One region of the Metabacillus mesotrionivorans genome, then DNA from elsewhere that is predicted to be linked to it. Evidence: predicted binding sites of a transcription regulator. Region 1 holds the regulator's gene; each other region holds the start of a gene.

Region 1 (5,534 bases):
TCTTCTGAAAACAGACGAAGTGATCATCAACGCACTTGGCGAGCATTTGTTTGAGCATTTTGTGGAAGCGAAAGAAATTGAATGGGATATGTTCCGCACCCAAGTTCACCCATGGGAACGCGAGCAGTACATGTCTCAATACTAAGAATCACATTCAAAAACCTCAGCTGTTTGCTGAGGTTTTTTTGCTTATTTTTAGTCAATCCCGTCTGATTTTCTCTTCTGTAAATAATCCTTCAGCAGTCTCATAATAGCTATTGCGGCAAGCACTGAGCCAACTGCAATTCCTGATAAAGCAACCACCAGTGAAATGTATTCAAACACAGAGTAATCTGCAAGCTTGTTCCAGCTTATGCTGCCTTTCCAGTCCTCAATGACAAGGTTCATGCCATAGATTCCGGAAATAACCGTATAAGTAGTAAGGATCAGCAGCAGGGAATTATGGCGTTTGCTGGCCAGCTTCTCCTGATTTTGATAAAGACTGTCCATCGTATTCTTCACTTCTTTATAGAGGGTCTCAATTTTAAACCGGTCTTTCATCATGACAGAAAGCTCCTGTCCTTCCGTTCTGCTGCTGATTTCTGAAAAGATATACTTAGCCGTGAAATTAGCAATCGAGCGAATCAGACCTTCCATTTTATCCTGTTTCCGGTCAATGTAGAGCTGTGAATAGCTGTATGAAAGTTTTAAAAGGACAATTTTATAGAAAAGATGCAGGATGAGATTGTAATAGAGCTGACCGACCATTTCTTCCGCGGTCACGTTCTCCTGACCCACATCATTCGTAATTTTAGTGAATGTATGATCACTCACAACGTGAAAACTGCCTGGGGACCACCTGTCGTAAATGTGATCTTGAATATACTGGCTGATATAAGCAGGATTGCTTGCGGACATATACGGTTTGCCATTTTGATCATAACCATTTATGTGCCCTGTGCGAAACAAGGTTTCAGGTGATATTTCTGCGTCCTTTTCTGTCAAAAGATAACTGCTGACAAACATTCTCTCGTCAATAAAGTAGGGAAGGCTTCCAAGATAGGTTGACTGACTGTTTTCACTCTTCTCTATATATGGGACAACAGAGGGGCACAGCTCTTCAAAGATAAAATCCTGAATCTTTTCATAAGTGCCTTGTCCTGAATGGAGAACAGTTCCTTTTTCTTCTGTAATAAACGGTTCAAGAACTCTGAAGTGATCCATAAAATCAAGTGCATCGCTCAGTGTCAATGTTTTGCTGTCAGATGTAAGCTCCGTCCTGATTGTAATCATTCCAACAGAAAATGGGCAAATATACAGATCGATAGAGTGGATAGTGAAAGAATATTCATTTACAGCTGTACGAAGCGTGCATTTTTTGTCAAAGGATTTGGAGTATCTGTTAATAGCCTTATCCTTATGCTGATCTGGAAAGAGAATCTGTTCTATGTACGGCATAAAATAATGCTTCAGCCGTTTATGGGGAAGGCTCGTTTTCTCTCCGTAAAATTTGTTCTGCTGAGCGCTGCTGTTAATGCTGAAAAATTCAAATCCGCTTGCCTTAAGTTCATCAGTCAGCTGGGAGATGCAGTCCTTGTCCCATGAAAAAGGAAAAATAAACTGGGCATTTGCCCGCAGAATAGCAGGTTCTTTAGTCATAGGCACCCTCTCATCTTTTTTTCATTATTATCTTCCCCTGAGAGAAGGCTGTAAAACAGGCAAATAAAAAAACTTTGCCTGTAAAAGCAAAGTTTTCAGTGTATGTTTCTATAAACTCCAACAACTTTTCCCAAGATAACGACATGTCTGAGAATGATCGGTTCAAGTGTTGAGTTCTCCGGCTGAAGACGCACATAATCTTTTTCTTTGAAAAAACGTTTGACAGTTGCCTCATCATCCTCTGTCATGGCAACAACGATATCCCCGTTGTTTGCAGTGTTCTGCTGCTTGACAATGACCATGTCCCCATCAAGAATGCCGGCTTCAATCATACTGTCTCCCATAATCTCAAGCATGAAGATCTGATCATCGGATGCGGCGAACGTATCTGGAAGAGGAAAATATTCCTCGACGTTTTCAATGGCTGTGATCGGGGAACCGGCTGTAACTTTCCCGATTACAGGAACGTTAATCACACTTGAACGCGGAATCATCGCTGTCTCGTCCTCTAATATTTCAATCGCTCTAGGCTTTGTCGGATCCCGTCTGATCAATCCTTTGCTTTCAAGCCTGGCAAGATGGCCGTGCACAGTGGAGCTGGAAGCAAGGCCCACTGCTTCGCCGATCTCGCGGACTGATGGCGGATATCCTTTCTTTTGTACTTCAAGTTTTATAAAAGTGAGGATATCCTGCTGCCTCTTTGAAAGTTTTGTCATTTTATCCACCTCGCGTCCTGTAATTTATGTTGATTATAGCATGTTTTTCCTGCGCATACAAACATAAGTTCGAAAAACGGCGTTGACAGAAACGTTTGTTCGCATTATACTGAAAGTATCAAATATGCGAACAAACATTCTATTAAGGTGGGGATTGGGTTGAAAGGTTCATTATCTTACGTTATTTCTTTCTTTGCAGTTGTCATTGTAGCTGTCTTTGCATTATCATACACAGGTGAAAAAGAAAACCTTGATCATTATGTATCCATTGAAATAGCAGAAGGTGACAGCATCTGGAGCCTTGCAGATCAATATGAGGAGCATCACCGCATGTCCAAGACCGATTTCGTTGAATGGGTGCAGGACAAAAACGGACTGCCGACAGCTGTGATCAAGACAGGAGATTCTGTGGTTCTTCCTATTGATAAACAAACCTACCATGACGGGACACAGCTTGCATCAAGAAAATAGGGAAGTGAGAACACTGAACGCAATCATCTACTGCAGAGTCAGCACAAGAAAAGAAGAACAGGAGACATCACTCGCCAGGCAAAAAGAAGAACTTTTGGCCCTTTCAGCAGCGCACGGCATGAATGTGGCAAAGGTTATTGAGGAGCAGGCGAGCGGATATGAGGTTGAAAGAGAAGGTATTTTTGAAATATTTGACTGCATAAAGGAACAGAAAATTGACGCCATTGTTATTCAGGATGAGACAAGACTGGGGAGAGGGAATGCCCGCATCGCCCTTATTCATTTTTTCGCAAAAGAAGGCATTACGATATATACGGCCACGCAGAATGGAAAGCTTTTTTTGTCTGAAGCAGATTCTATGGTTCTGGAAATTGTAAGCATTGTTGAAGAATATCAGCGGAAGATCCATAATCTGAAAATTAAACGCGGCATGCAGCGGGCGGTTGAAAAAGGGTATAAACCTCAAAGGAATCTTACTAACAGAGATAAAGGGAGCGGCAGAGAGAAGAAGGAAGTGCCTGTCAGCGAGATTATCAGGCTTAAACAGAATAAACTGACATTCTCAGAGATTGCGGCTACGTTAAGAGGGTTTGGATACGAGGTTTCTAAAGCGACAGTACATAGAAGATATCAAGAGCACATGAAAGAGGAACAGGTCTAATCTGTTGTTTTTTGCCCCCGTATTTAGTACGATAGCATAGTAAATCGTATTAGGTAAAGGAGCTGCAGTCATGCTGCCAAAAGAAAAGATGGCAAGAATCAATACCTTATCCAGAAAATCAAAAACGTCCGGTCTTTCTCCGGAGGAAAAACAGGAACAGCAATCACTTAGACAGGAATATCTCAAGGCATTCCGGGGTTCTATGAAAAATACATTAAAAGGCGTTACAGTACTGGATCCAAACGGAAATGATGTAACACCTGAAAAATTAAAAGAAGAGCGCAGACGCGATCTTCATTAATCACCGGAATACGTCAATTTTTGATGTATTCCTTTTCATTTTGCACATAATACATTAGAATAGGTTCTTACACTTCTCATTTTTGCAATTCCCATGCGAAATGGTTGTATGAATAGGCCAGTAAAGCTATGATAAAAAAGTAGAATGTTATTTCTGAAAGGATGATCAATTAATGTCACATTCAATTCAAGACTTATCAATTGCTACCATTCGAACACTGTCGATTGATGCGATTGAAAAAGCAAAATCAGGACATCCTGGAATGCCTATGGGGGCAGCTCCAATGGCGTATTCGCTCTGGACGCAATTTATGAATCACAATCCTAAAAATCCTGAATGGTTCAACCGCGACCGCTTTGTCTTATCTGCAGGTCACGGATCTATGCTGCTGTACAGCCTTCTTCATTTATCAGGCTATGACTTGACGATGGATGATCTTAAAGAATTCAGACAATGGGGAAGCAAAACACCGGGACACCCTGAATTCCGCCACACAGCAGGTGTAGATGCAACAACAGGTCCGCTTGGCCAGGGAATTGGGATGGCTGTCGGAATGGCTATGGCAGAACGTCATCTTGCACATACATATAACCAAGAGTCTTATCCGGTTGTCGATCACTACACATATGCAATCTGTGGAGATGGTGACCTGATGGAAGGAATCTCTTCTGAGGCAGCTTCACTTGCAGGGCATCTAAAGCTTGGCAAATTAGTTGTTCTTTACGATTCAAACGACATTTCTCTCGATGGAGATCTTGACCGCTCATTCTCTGAAAACGTGGAAGACCGTTTCAAAGCAATCGGCTGGCAGGTCATTCGTGTAGAAGACGGCAACAACCTTGAAGAAATCGCTAAAGCGATTGAAGCTGCTAAACAAGATGAAACTCATCCTACTCTGATTGAAGTGAAAACGACAATCGGCTACGGATCACCGAATATGTCAGGAAAATCAGATGTTCACGGCAAGCCGCTTGGAGCAGATGAGATCAAACTGACGAAAGAAGCATATGCATGGACATTCGAACAGGACTTCCACGTTCCTGACGAAGTGTATGCTCATTTCAAAGAATCGGCAGAACAGTTCGGTTCGAAAAAAGAAGAAGAATGGAACGCTCTTTATGATAGCTATAAAAAAGAATTCCCTGACCTTGCAAAAGCTCTTGAAGCAGGAATTAAAGGCGAGCTTCCTGAAAATTGGGATTCCGAAGTGCCTGTATATGAAGACGGCAAAGCACTTGCTTCACGTGCTTCTTCCGGTGAAGTGTTAAATGGCCTTGCGAAAAATGTTCCTTACATTTTCGGAGGATCAGCTGACCTTGCAGGTTCAAACAATACTTCTATCAAGGGAGCAGCAGATTTCACAGCTGAGGACTACAGCGGACGCAACATCTGGTTCGGTGTCCGTGAATTCGCAATGGGTGCTGCACTAAACGGCATGGCGCTGCATGGCGGTCTTCGGGTTTACGGCGGAACGTTCTTTGTATTCTCTGACTACCTGCGTCCGGCAATTCGTCTTGCTGCCTTAATGGGTCTTCCGGTAACGTACGTATTTACACATGACAGTATTGCTGTAGGAGAAGACGGCCCGACTCATGAGCCGATTGAACAGCTTCCTGCCTTGCGTGCAATGCCGAACCTGTCGGTCATCCGTCCGGCAGACGGCAATGAGACTGCTGCTGCATGGAGACTTGCCCTTCAATCTGAAACGGCACCGACAGCACTTGTTCTTACCCGTCAGAATCTAAAA
Region 2 (5,534 bases), 690 kb from region 1:
CGACGGCCACATCATCAACATCGCCTCGCAGGCCGGAAAGCTCGCAACACCGAAATCAAGCCTGTACTCAGCCACAAAGCATGCGGTTCTCGGCTTCACAAACAGCCTCCGGATGGAGCTTGCCGGCACCGGCATTCACGTCACATCCGTCAACCCGGGGCCGATCCAGACGAATTTTTTCAATATTGCAGATCAAAGCGGAACGTACGTTAAAAACGTTCAGCGCTTCATGCTTGATCCTGATAAAGTATCTGAAAAAATTGTCAGCGCCATGATGACCGAAAAGCGCGAAATCAACCTTCCAGGCTGGATGAATGCCGGCAGCAGCTTTTATCAGCTCATGCCGCGCGTGTTTGAAAAACTTGCGGGAAAAGCATTATCGAAAAAATAAGCAGAAAAACAGCCTGCCGGCAAAGGCAGGCTGTTTTTCTATGCTACAATTCCTGATTCGTCACAAACCCGTACACTACGTCTTCAACCGCTTCAAACCACTCCGAATCCTCCTGCGCCCGCTTCTGCATCACTCTTGCAACAATTTCTTCTTCCTCTTTTTTACTCAGCGATCCGTGCAGATCATACTGCTGAAAAGACTGGAGAATCATTTTCAAAATCCACTTATCGTTCATGTTCCACCTCATTCTATCCTGATTATAAGGAGGATTGGGGGAGATGCCAAGCGGGGGTTTTTTGGGCACTGCCGGGTTTCGGATTTGCGGCTCTGAATTTTGTGCTGTCCAGCAGATCATTAAGCTGAACAGTGAACAGCTCCGAAGGGCAGAAAAGAATTCTCACCTGAATCGTGCCCTCAAAACCTGAAAATCAAAAATTGAGGGCACTAAAAACCCGGATTCGTACCCTCAAAACTCGAAAATCAAAAATTGAGGGCACTAAAAACCCGGATTCGTACCCTCAAAACCCGAAAATCAAAAATTGAGGGCACTAAAAAGCCAGTATCGTACCCTCAAAACCCAAAGATCAAAAATTGAGGGCACTAAAAAGTCAGTATCGTACCCTCAAAACCCAAAGATCAAAAATTGAGGGCACTAAAAAGTCAGTATCGTACCACCAAACCCCAAAAAACAAAGATGGAGAGTACTAAAAAATCCGCTCCCCTTGGCGATTCCGCTTTTCGTGTTGTCCAGCTCCATCGCTCAACTCCTCTGTCAGAACGGAATCGCCGGTAAAGGCAAAAGGCGCCTTTTCCGTCGATTCCTTATCTGACTCCCGGAGCTAAACGAGCGATTCCGCTTTTCGTGTTGTCCAGCTGCACCGGCCAACTCCTCAGTCGGAACAAAATCCCCCGAAAAGGCAAGTTCGGCCTTTCCGTGTGATTTCTTATCCGCCAATCGGAGCTAAACGGCCGCTTCCGCTTTTCGTAGCAAAAACTACCATTGAAATCGAACGTATATTCGCTTACTATTAGCATATACTGAATGGGAACGTATATTCTGTTGTGAGGAGTAAGAACGATGATTGAGGATTACAGCCAATTTCCAAAACGAAAGATTCTGTGCATTGATATGAAGAGCTTTTATGCCAGCTGCGCGGCGGTTCTGGAAGGTCTTGACCCGCTTACGTGCCATTTGGCGGTGGTTGGTGACACAGAAAGGCAGGGGAGTATTGTCCTGGCAGCTTCGCCCTGTCTGAAAAAAGATTTTGGCATCAAGACCGGATCCCGTCTGTTCGAAATTCCAAAAGACCCGCGCATTCACATTGTTAACGCGAAAATGGCTTCTTTTGTCCGTATTTCGACTGAACTGACGCGCCTTTTTCACCGGTATGTCCCGAAGGATGCGATCCACACGTACAGTGTTGACGAAAGCTTCATTCAGGTTGACGGAGTGGAGGGGATCTGGGGAGATGCGTGGGAGATTGCTGCAAAAATCAGAGATGATATGGACCGTGAATTTTCGCTGCCGTGTGCAATCGGCATTGGACCCAATATGCTGCTTTCGAAAATCTGCCTTGATCTTGAGGCGAAGAAAAAGGGCATTGCGGAATGGACGTACGACGATGTAAAAGAAAAGCTGTGGAAGGTGCAGCCGCTCCGGGAAATGTGGGGCATCGGCAGCAGAGTCGAGAAAACGCTGAACCGGATGGGTATTTTCAATGTAGGCCAGCTTGCCGCCCATCCGCTTGAAGTACTTGAAAAAAAGTTCGGGATTATGGGCAATCAGCTTTATTATCATGCCTGGGGCGTTGATCTCTCTGAAATTGGTGCGCCGATTCTGCAGGGGCAGATCAGCTTCGGGAAGAGCCAGATTCTCATGCGGGATTATCCCGATCCGGAAGAAGTAAAACACGTCATTCTTGAAATGTGCGAAGAAGTCGCAAGAAGGGCGCGCACGCACAGGAAGGCGGGCAGAACGATCAGTCTCGGCATCGGCTACAGCCACGATGAGCTTGGAGGCGGATTTCACCGCTCCCGGACGATGGACCGGCCGACCAATATTACCATGGAGCTCTACGAAACATGCCTCGCCTTATTTGAACAATTTTACGCACATAAAACCGTCCGGAAAATTTCGATTGCCCTCTCCAACATTGAAGATGATGCCGAAATGCAGCTCGATTTATTCCAGCCAAACCGCGAAAAAGAACAGATCCTTGGCTATGTCATGGACTCCATCCGCGGGAAATACGGACCCAATGCCCTGCTGCGGGCCGTTTCCTATACAAATGCAGGCACAGCAAGGCACCGCGCCAAGCTTGTCGGCGGACACAAAGCGTAAAAGGAGGGATACACATGATTCGGGATCGGGGCAATATCAAATGGACATCCATGATGCTGCCTGAGCACGTAAAAATCTTAAGAGAACTTGAAGTTGAACAGGGCTATAAAACGAAGCCCGCAGTAGACGAACAGCAGCTCGAGCATTTTAACGAAATCATCAGCCTTGCCATGGAGGAAAACCGGGAGCTTGCGTTCACCTACTACGAACATCACGATTTTCACGTGCTCAAAGGCCGCGTACACTACGTAGATCCGATCCGCGGATGCCTGCGGATCATCGGCGATGACCACACGCGCGTTGATCTGCCAATCGAGAAAATAACGGATATAGGGGAGAAGGAATGAGATGAAGGCGGGCGGGGATGCCTGCCTTTGTTACATCTATTGGCATACCTTTTGTAATGGTACATCCCGCTGTATAATAAAGAAGACGAGTAAGGCTATCAGCAAAATAAGAGGAGAGGTGTTTACCTTGGATCAGTTAGCAGCGAAAGCTGAAGAAAAACTGCGCAGGTTAAGTGCCGACGAAGAAACAATAAGAATGTATCAGCTCAGGGAAAAATATATATCTGATCAAAAAACTAAAATGGATGGCGCAAAAATTGCCGGTGAAAATGAGAAAGCAATTGAGATAGCATTGAGCCTGCTGAAAATTCCAGGAATGTCTGTGAGTGAAATTTCAGCTCATACAGGATTGTCCTTGGAAAAGGTTAAAGAACTTGAAAAAGAAGTACGATAAATGCGGAGGGCGCAGTCATATTGATTGCGTCTTTTTTGTTGTCAGAAAAGTTAATTGAAACATGTTGTAATCCTATTTTTACTTTGATGATGTTTGAGAAGAGAGGAAGTGCCAGATAAGGAACCCTTAAGTCGATAGAGCTCCTTACTGACTCTGAGAACTAAACAGCCGCCTCAGCCTTTCTACTCAGCCCTAACCACCGACTGAAACACTCCCTTATGCGCCCCGTCGCAGAACGGCATTTTTTTGGAGAGGCCGCAGCGGCAGAGGGAGAAGCTCTGTTTGGTCTGGAAGACGTTTCCTTCTGCGTCGATGAGCTCGATGTCTCCTGTTATGCGCAGGGAGCCGTTGTCGTTTACTTTGATGACGGGTTTGGTCATGTGTAATCACTCCTTCTATACTTAGAGGTATTCTGCGCAAGGCTGGTGTATGACAGGCAAGCCGCAATGCGCATCCGGCCGAGTTGTGATAAAATGTCCCTAAGCAACCTGAAACGAGGAGACATGACGTATGGAAATTAAATGGACAGACCGTGCCATGAAAAAAATAGAAGGCAGTGTGCAGGCTCATTCCGATAAACAAGTGAAGCTCAAGTATGATACGGACGGCTGCGGATGCGTGGTCAGCGGAGTGACCGCACTCTGGCTTGTTGATGAAAAAGACGGAGATGATGTTCTGATTGAAACGAACGCATATCCGGTTCTGGTTGAAAAATCGAAGATGGTGTTTCTGGATGAAAAGATGACAATTGATTTTAACGAGACAGCAAACAGCTACATGCTGACGTGTCCTTCGCAAATCTTGAATCCGCGCATGAGTCTGACTGTAAAGTGAGGTGGAGAGAAAGATGAAGGACCGCTTAACAACTCTTAAAAACATCGCATTAAACAAAACATGGGTTTCGTTTTTGAACAGCAACCATCCTTATACCCTGCTGCACTGGTCAATTGGTGGAGTCTTTGAGGACAAAAAAGATGTCTGGCTGCTTCAGGATGAAATGACATTTGAAGCACAGGAATTTGCCACAATTGATGAAGCAATTGCCTGGCTTGATGAACATATGCATGACATTACGGACGTGCTTGGATAAACGTGAAAAAAACGGTGACATTTTACAACGAGTAAAGTGTCACCGTTTTTCATTTAATAAGAAGCAGATTTAGTTTCAAAAGCTATAATGTCTGATACAGCAGTGTAAATATTAGGAGGATACTCTGCAATGCGATGAGCCAAGTATAGATACCATTCTGTGCCGTAAGTAACATAAACCCTCGCTTTATATCCTTCATCTTTTACATTTTTGATTAAATCAGGCCTTACCCCATCTAACATTTCAAGCTCAACGTTTGAATGCTTTAGATAGCCTTGCTCGAATATTTTCTCAAGAAGTTTTTCATCGTGTGTTGCAATTGAAACCGGATGTTTAGCTTCAACGCTCATCCTGATAAATTCCAGGTATCGGTTATTCAACTCTTCAGAACGGCTGATCATAATATCTTCAGGTTCCTGATAAGCACCTTTTACAATTCTGATTTTTCCAGGATACTTAAATAAGTCTTTTAAATCGTCTGATGAACGTTTCAGCTGAACCTGCAATGTAATTCCTACGTTTTTATATGTTGAAGCAACTTCTTTATAGATATCTAAAATACGATCTGTCTTTTCAGATTCTTCCATGCTGATCATGAGATTTAAGTGATACAGTTCAGCAGCTTGTGCCATTTCTTTTAAATTTTTCAAGCCCAGCTCTCTATCAACCGACATGCCAATATGGGATAAATCAAACGAGATGGTTGATTTGATTCCATTGGCGCCTAATTGATGAATTAACGAAATGAACTCTTCTTTTGCAGCATGGCACTCGTCAACATTTGTTGTATTTTCACCTATGTATTCTAAAGAAACAAGATAGCCTTTCGCAATAAGCTCTTTCGCTTTATTAATTGCATCCAGCCTTGTTTCCCCTGATACAAAGCGCTTTGCGGCCCGCATAAATAAAGGGTAGAGCTCTTGTGATTTCTGAATGTAGTTTTTTATCTCTCCATTTCTGGCAACCGATTT
Region 3 (5,534 bases), on a different contig from region 1:
TTCGACTTCAGCAGAATTTCCTCAATGACACGGGACTGGGCGTTCGTTCTGTAAAGAATCGCAAAGTCTGAAAGCTTTCTTCCCTGAGTGGAGACAAGCTGATTGATTTTGCCCGCCACAAACTGCCCTTCAGCCGACTCGCTGTCCGCGCGGTAGTAGCTGATTTTCTGCCCTTCATCGTTTTCTGTCCAGAGATTTTTCGCCTTGCGGTTCATGTTGTTTTTGATCACGCCGTTTGCCGCTTCAAGAATGCGCTGTGTCGAGCGGTAGTTCTGCTCAAGCAGAATCACACTGGCAGACGGATAGTCTTTTTCAAAAGAGAGGATATTCGCAATATCTGCTCCGCGCCAGCGGTAAATTGACTGGTCAGAGTCTCCGACTACGCACAGATTCTGAAAGCGCGAAGCAAGCATTTTAACGAGAAGATACTGCGCTCTGTTCGTATCCTGGTACTCATCCACGTGAATGTACTGGAATTTGCGCTGGTAAAATTCAAGCACTTCAGGCACACGCTGAAACAGCTGAATCGTCGTCATGATCAAGTCATCAAAATCAAGCGACTGGTTTTTCAGCAGTTTTTTCTGATAGTCCTTATATACATCGCTTGCAACCTGCTCATACATGCCGCCTGCTGTTTTTTCAAATTCCTCGGGAGTGATCAGTTCATTCTTCGCACTGCTGATGCTTCCCAAAATGCTGCGGGGATCAAATTTCTTCGGGTCTATATTCCGGTCTTTCAAGATCTGCTTAATAACGGACAGCTGGTCTGTCGTATCCAGAATCGAGAAGTTTCTGCTGATGCCGATCCGGTCGATGTCACGCCTTAAAATTCTTACACACATCGAGTGGAAGGTAGAAATCCAGATATCATCTGCTCCGGGTCCGAGCAGCTTTCCGATACGCTCCTTCATTTCCCTTGCCGCTTTATTTGTAAAAGTAATCGCAAGGATATTCCACGGAGCGACTCCCTTTTCAACCATCAGGTACGCGATTCTTCTTGTGAGAACGCTTGTCTTTCCGCTCCCTGCGCCTGCCATGATTAAGAGCGGTCCATCCGTTGCCTTGACCGCTTCCTTTTGCATGTCATTCAAGCCATTTAATAATTGATCTGTTAAAAATTGCACGTTCCGGACACCACCTTATATCAAACATATGTTCTTATTTTATCTCAACACCTGCGTGTTATGCAATTATGGTTTTACTGCTTTTACCGTTTTCAGTGCGGCTTCCAGGTTCTCATAAATAATGTTGCCGACAACAACGGCATCGGCATGCTCGGCCATTTCAGCTGCCTGTTCAGGCGTCTTTATACCGCCTCCGTAAAACAGCTTTGTCTCAGAAAGCACTTTGCCTGCCGCTTCCACAACATTCACATCGCCATAAGTTCCGCTGTACTCCAGATAGAAAATCGGCATGTGAAACATGTTTTCAGCCAGTCTGGCATATGAGACCACATCATCAGCAGTCAATTCAGTTCTTGCATCTGTGAGTCTGGCTGCTTTGCAGTCCCCGTTCAGGATGCAGTACCCTTCCACGAGGAGTTCATCCCAGTTCATAAGATCTCCATATTCTTTAACCGCCTCATGATGCAGCCCCATGACCCACTTTGCATCTCTGCTGTTCATGACAGACGGAATGAAATACAAATCAAATCCGGGCATGATCGACTCAATCTCGGATACTTCAAGCACACACGGCACTAGGTATCTTCTGATTCGGGACATTAAGTTTAACACATTATCCATCGTCACATTGTCGCTTCCCCCGACAATGATGGCGTCTGTTCCTGACTCACATATTCTCTCGAGTGCCTCGTCGCTTATTTCTTTATCGGGATCAAGTTTGAATACATGCTTCCACTCGCTCACATCATACATAGCCGTTCCTCCTAACAATCAGGTTCCATTCAAACATTATATCAAATTAATGCCCTGCAAAAAACGCACAGGTGCTATGAAGGTTTTGACAATCTGATTACGTTTTGCTTTATGCAACTGAAGGATTTAAGCTGATGATTGAAAATGGATGGTTTAAAGAGCCGCCTGAGTAATTAGAATAAACTTCATTTGAAAAAATTCCAAAATAAAAAGGCTGAACAAGTTCAGCCTTTTTGCTATTAAGATTCTTTCGGCTCCTGCGCGCCGATGCGCTCAAGAGCCATCGTATAGGCGTCGTTTCCGTAGTTCAGGCAGCGTTTAACACGCGAGATCGTTGCTGTGCTTGCGCCTGTCTCTGTTTCGATTTTATGATAAGTAAAGCCTTCGCGGAGCATGCGCGCCACTTCAAGACGCTGGGCGAGCGACTGAATTTCGTTTACTGTGCAGAGATCATCGAAAAATCGATAGCATTCATCCAGATTTTTAAGTGAGAGGACAGATTCAAATAGTTGGTCAAGTTCTTTTCCCCGTAATTTTTCGATTTGCATGTTGATTCTCCTTTTTAAAAGATTTAGTGGAGGGTCACTTGATTGAGATGGGGCACGATGCTGATCCATGTTTTCCCCGGAACAAGCTCCACCTGCTCTCCGTTCAGATACGGAAGGATCCTTCCGTCAGCATTGCGCCATTCTACCTCTCGGCTGACACCATGCTGAAGAAGGATTGCTTTGCCGCCCTCCGTAAGGTTAATGGACCTTCTGCCTTGTTTATCCATAATTTCGTGAGTCATTTCAGCAATAAGTACATTACTGGGTGCTACGGCTTCATCTGATTGAAGATCTCTAGTCTGTTCGTTGCTATATCTGAAATAGGTCTGTGATTGTTTGTCATAAATAAACTGCGATTCAAAAGTGTCAGATTTATCGTAGCGGATGACGGCTTCAGCTGCGGAGTTCCCCTGAAGTTTCTTTCCTTCCGCCGCTTTCATAAACGGCAGCGGGTCCGGCCTCTGCGAAAAATCCGCTTTATTCAGCTCTGCACCTTTTTTTATATGTTCGGATGAGATATAAGAATTGTGCGGTGCTTTTCTGAAATCTGCCCTTTCAAAAAGCGTGCCGTCGTAAAACATTCCGTTTAAGAAGTCATGGTTTCCGTCTTCAAGGAGTTCGCGCGCCTGAGGGCTCCATCCGTGGCTTATAAAGAAAGCATTGTAGCCGCCGGCAAGCTCAACGTAGTATTCTCTTGCACTCCGGACCGGACCGATCATCTCCGGAAGCTCGCTTTGATAGATGGCTAAAAACCTTGTGATGCTGCCTTCTGCAAGCACTTCATAGACAATGTCCGCTTTATGGAGTCCTGACTGCGGCCGGGCTGCAGGGTGATTGTTGATCATCACGGCAAAAGCACGGTTTCCCATGTTCTCTGAAGGAAGACCCGTCAGAGGATAGCTGCTTACTTCTTCAGCAGGAGCTGATGGTTCCTGCTTTTTCACGCTTGGATTTGGAACGCTGTTCTCTTCTTTGACGCATGCTGTGCACAATGCGAGCAGCATAACTGCCGCTAACAGCCGCTGTAAGTTCTTCTTGATGGTTTTCACGTAAGTTTGACCCCTTTTGCTTCCTTTTATATTTTAACGCATTATCGGCGGAAAGAGTATTATTTTTTTAAGCACATCATAGATCCCCGCTGGCGTTATTCTGATATAAGGCAAATGAGTCGATAAGAGGAAAAACAGGGAGTAAACAGGGTCCCCGAACAGATAGCCTCTTTCCGCCAAAAGCCTTCTGAACGTCTCTTCCTGCTGAACCACTTCTTCAAACGGCTGCAAAGACGCTCCGCCGCATATTCCAAGCGGAATTTCGTGCAGAACGTCTCCTTTTTCTGCTAGAACAATCCCTCCGCCAAGCTCCTTCATCCTCTGAAAAGCAGTGATCATATCGTGCTTGCTTTTTCCGATGAGAATAATGTCACCTGTTGTTGAGTATGAGCTTGCAAGTCCGCCGAGACTTGAGGCAAATCCTTTCAGCATGGTGTTGATTCTCCATTTCCCTCTTTTATCAATGAGAGCGAGAAAGCATTCATCGTGGCTGTCGCTGAGATCATCAAAGGAATGATCAGCCGTGATCCTGTATGGTTCGATGATCACATCATTTTTCATCTTAAGGCCCATAGCCATTGAAAATTGCAGATCGTTAAGGGAGAGAGACCAATTCAGCTGCAGAGGTTCAAGTCCTGTTTGTTTCCAGTCAAAAGAAGGAAACTCAGCTGCTGCTCCAGTTTTTTTAAGCCACTTTCCTTTTGCCAGCACACTGACAGGAAGCGGCTGTTCTATCGCTGAAAGGATATTCAGATTGGCCATTCTTCCAGGCGCGACCGCCCCCGTCACTTCTTCCATCCTGTAATAACGGGCGGCATTGAAGCTTGCCATATGGTAGGCATCAATTGCAGGAATACCGCTTTCCATCGCCATTTTTATCAGACTGTCCATCATGCCGTCCTTATAAAAATGCGGCGTTGATCCGTCTGTTGTAAAAAGAAAGTGATCATACGAAGTGATTTCTTTCTCCCGGATGCCTTTAAGCAGCTGTGTCAGATCCGGCCTGATGGATGAATGGCGCAGGGCTACCGTATAGCCGAGAGAAAGCCTTTCAACTACATCTTCACCTGTCATCGCCTCGTGGTCACAATCTGCACCGAAAAGCTTCATTTTGGTAAGCGTACCGGCAGAAGCACCCGGAAAATGCCCCTCTATCCGCTTTCCCTTTCCTTTTATCTCCTTCATCCACGACAGCATGAGATCATCATCCTGCAATAGCTTAGGCCAGCCGGTTAATTCACCGCCTTGAATAACATATTCAGAATCCATCCATTTTTTCATAAAATCCAGCGATAAAATACCAGTTTCATCCGGTACTTCCGTTTGCAGGTCAAACCGTGCCCACCAGTAATACTGCACCTGTCGGCTATTGATTTCCTCCACAAAAGAAAACGCTTTCTTTTTATCGGACTGAAAAAGCAGAAATAAATTATCACAGATCATGCTTGTTGTGCCGAACTGCGACACATACTCTCCGAAAGAAAGGGGATTATAAAGTTGAAACGGGTGTGCATGAGGCTCAATATAGCCGGGTACAATAAACTGCCCTTCACAATCCGCTGTTTCTTTTGCGGAAGCAGGCAGATTGTTTCCTATATAAACAATCCGGTCATCTTTAATCCAAATATGGGCCTTTATCCATCTCTTTAAGTAAGAGTTCAGATAGGTACCATTTTTCAGCAAAAGATCCGGCGGCTCTTGTCCGGATGCTGCGTCAATATGGCCTCTGATCTCCCGGATCTTCCACGGAGCATTTGGCTTTGGCATGACAGCGCCTCCCTGAAGGTCTTTTCATTATGGTAACATATTCAATTTATTAACGCACTAAAGAATTTCTCGAAAAAGGAGTCTAATCATTTTGAAACCAAACATCGGCATCGTAAACGGCTTAATCCGCATCACCATTGGACTTTTCCTGCTCTCGTGGGCATCTGCCAAGTATTCAAAAAAGCCCTGGAAAGAATCTGCCCTGCTTGTCATGCTGCTCGGCGCCATGAAAGTCGGGGAAGGCATCCTGCGTTTCTGTCCGCTCACGTTTATGTATCAGGAGTATAAAAAAG

The links. The regulator LexA, encoded in region 1, represses DNA repair genes until DNA is damaged. The targets are predictions, from matches to a motif close to CGAACATATGTTCG.
Region 2: ACTSEZ_RS09215 (Y-family DNA polymerase) is a predicted target of LexA. The motif match lies at 1,399-1,412, and genes of this name have one in related genera.
Region 3: pcrA (DNA helicase PcrA) is a predicted target of LexA. The motif match lies at 1,146-1,159, and genes of this name have one in related genera.

The regions. Positions count from the first base shown of each region.
Region 1 covers NZ_JBQMFF010000002.1:118,717-124,250, forward strand. Annotated here, with positions in the region: gene glnA (type I glutamate--ammonia ligase) at 1-145, shown strand, start outside; gene ACTSEZ_RS05485 (magnesium transporter CorA family protein) at 196-1,638, opposite strand; gene lexA (transcriptional repressor LexA) at 1,734-2,354, opposite strand; gene yneA (cell division suppressor protein YneA) at 2,514-2,825, shown strand; gene ACTSEZ_RS05500 (YneB family resolvase-like protein) at 2,839-3,486, shown strand; gene ACTSEZ_RS05505 (DUF896 domain-containing protein) at 3,557-3,787, shown strand; gene tkt (transketolase) at 3,960-5,534, shown strand, end outside.
Region 2 covers NZ_JBQMFF010000002.1:809,591-815,124, reverse strand. Annotated here, with positions in the region: gene ACTSEZ_RS09225 (SDR family NAD(P)-dependent oxidoreductase) at 1-391, shown strand, start outside; gene ACTSEZ_RS09220 (YqzH family protein) at 435-626, opposite strand; gene ACTSEZ_RS09215 (Y-family DNA polymerase) at 1,470-2,732, shown strand; gene ACTSEZ_RS09210 (YolD-like family protein) at 2,747-3,079, shown strand; gene ACTSEZ_RS09205 (RpnC/YadD family protein) at 3,207-3,473, shown strand; gene ACTSEZ_RS09200 (CDGSH iron-sulfur domain-containing protein) at 3,656-3,853, opposite strand; gene ACTSEZ_RS09195 (iron-sulfur cluster biosynthesis family protein) at 3,984-4,307, shown strand; gene ACTSEZ_RS09190 (DUF2552 family protein) at 4,321-4,563, shown strand; gene ACTSEZ_RS09185 (proline dehydrogenase family protein) at 4,617-5,534, opposite strand, start outside.
Region 3 covers NZ_JBQMFF010000006.1:177,471-183,004, forward strand. Annotated here, with positions in the region: gene pcrA (DNA helicase PcrA) at 1-1,082, opposite strand, end outside; gene pcrB (heptaprenylglyceryl phosphate synthase) at 1,191-1,877, opposite strand; gene ACTSEZ_RS16510 (YerC/YecD family TrpR-related protein) at 2,117-2,425, opposite strand; gene ACTSEZ_RS16515 (DUF3048 domain-containing protein) at 2,449-3,474, opposite strand; gene ACTSEZ_RS16520 (adenine deaminase C-terminal domain-containing protein) at 3,508-5,241, opposite strand; gene ACTSEZ_RS16525 (YgaP family membrane protein) at 5,333-5,534, shown strand, end outside.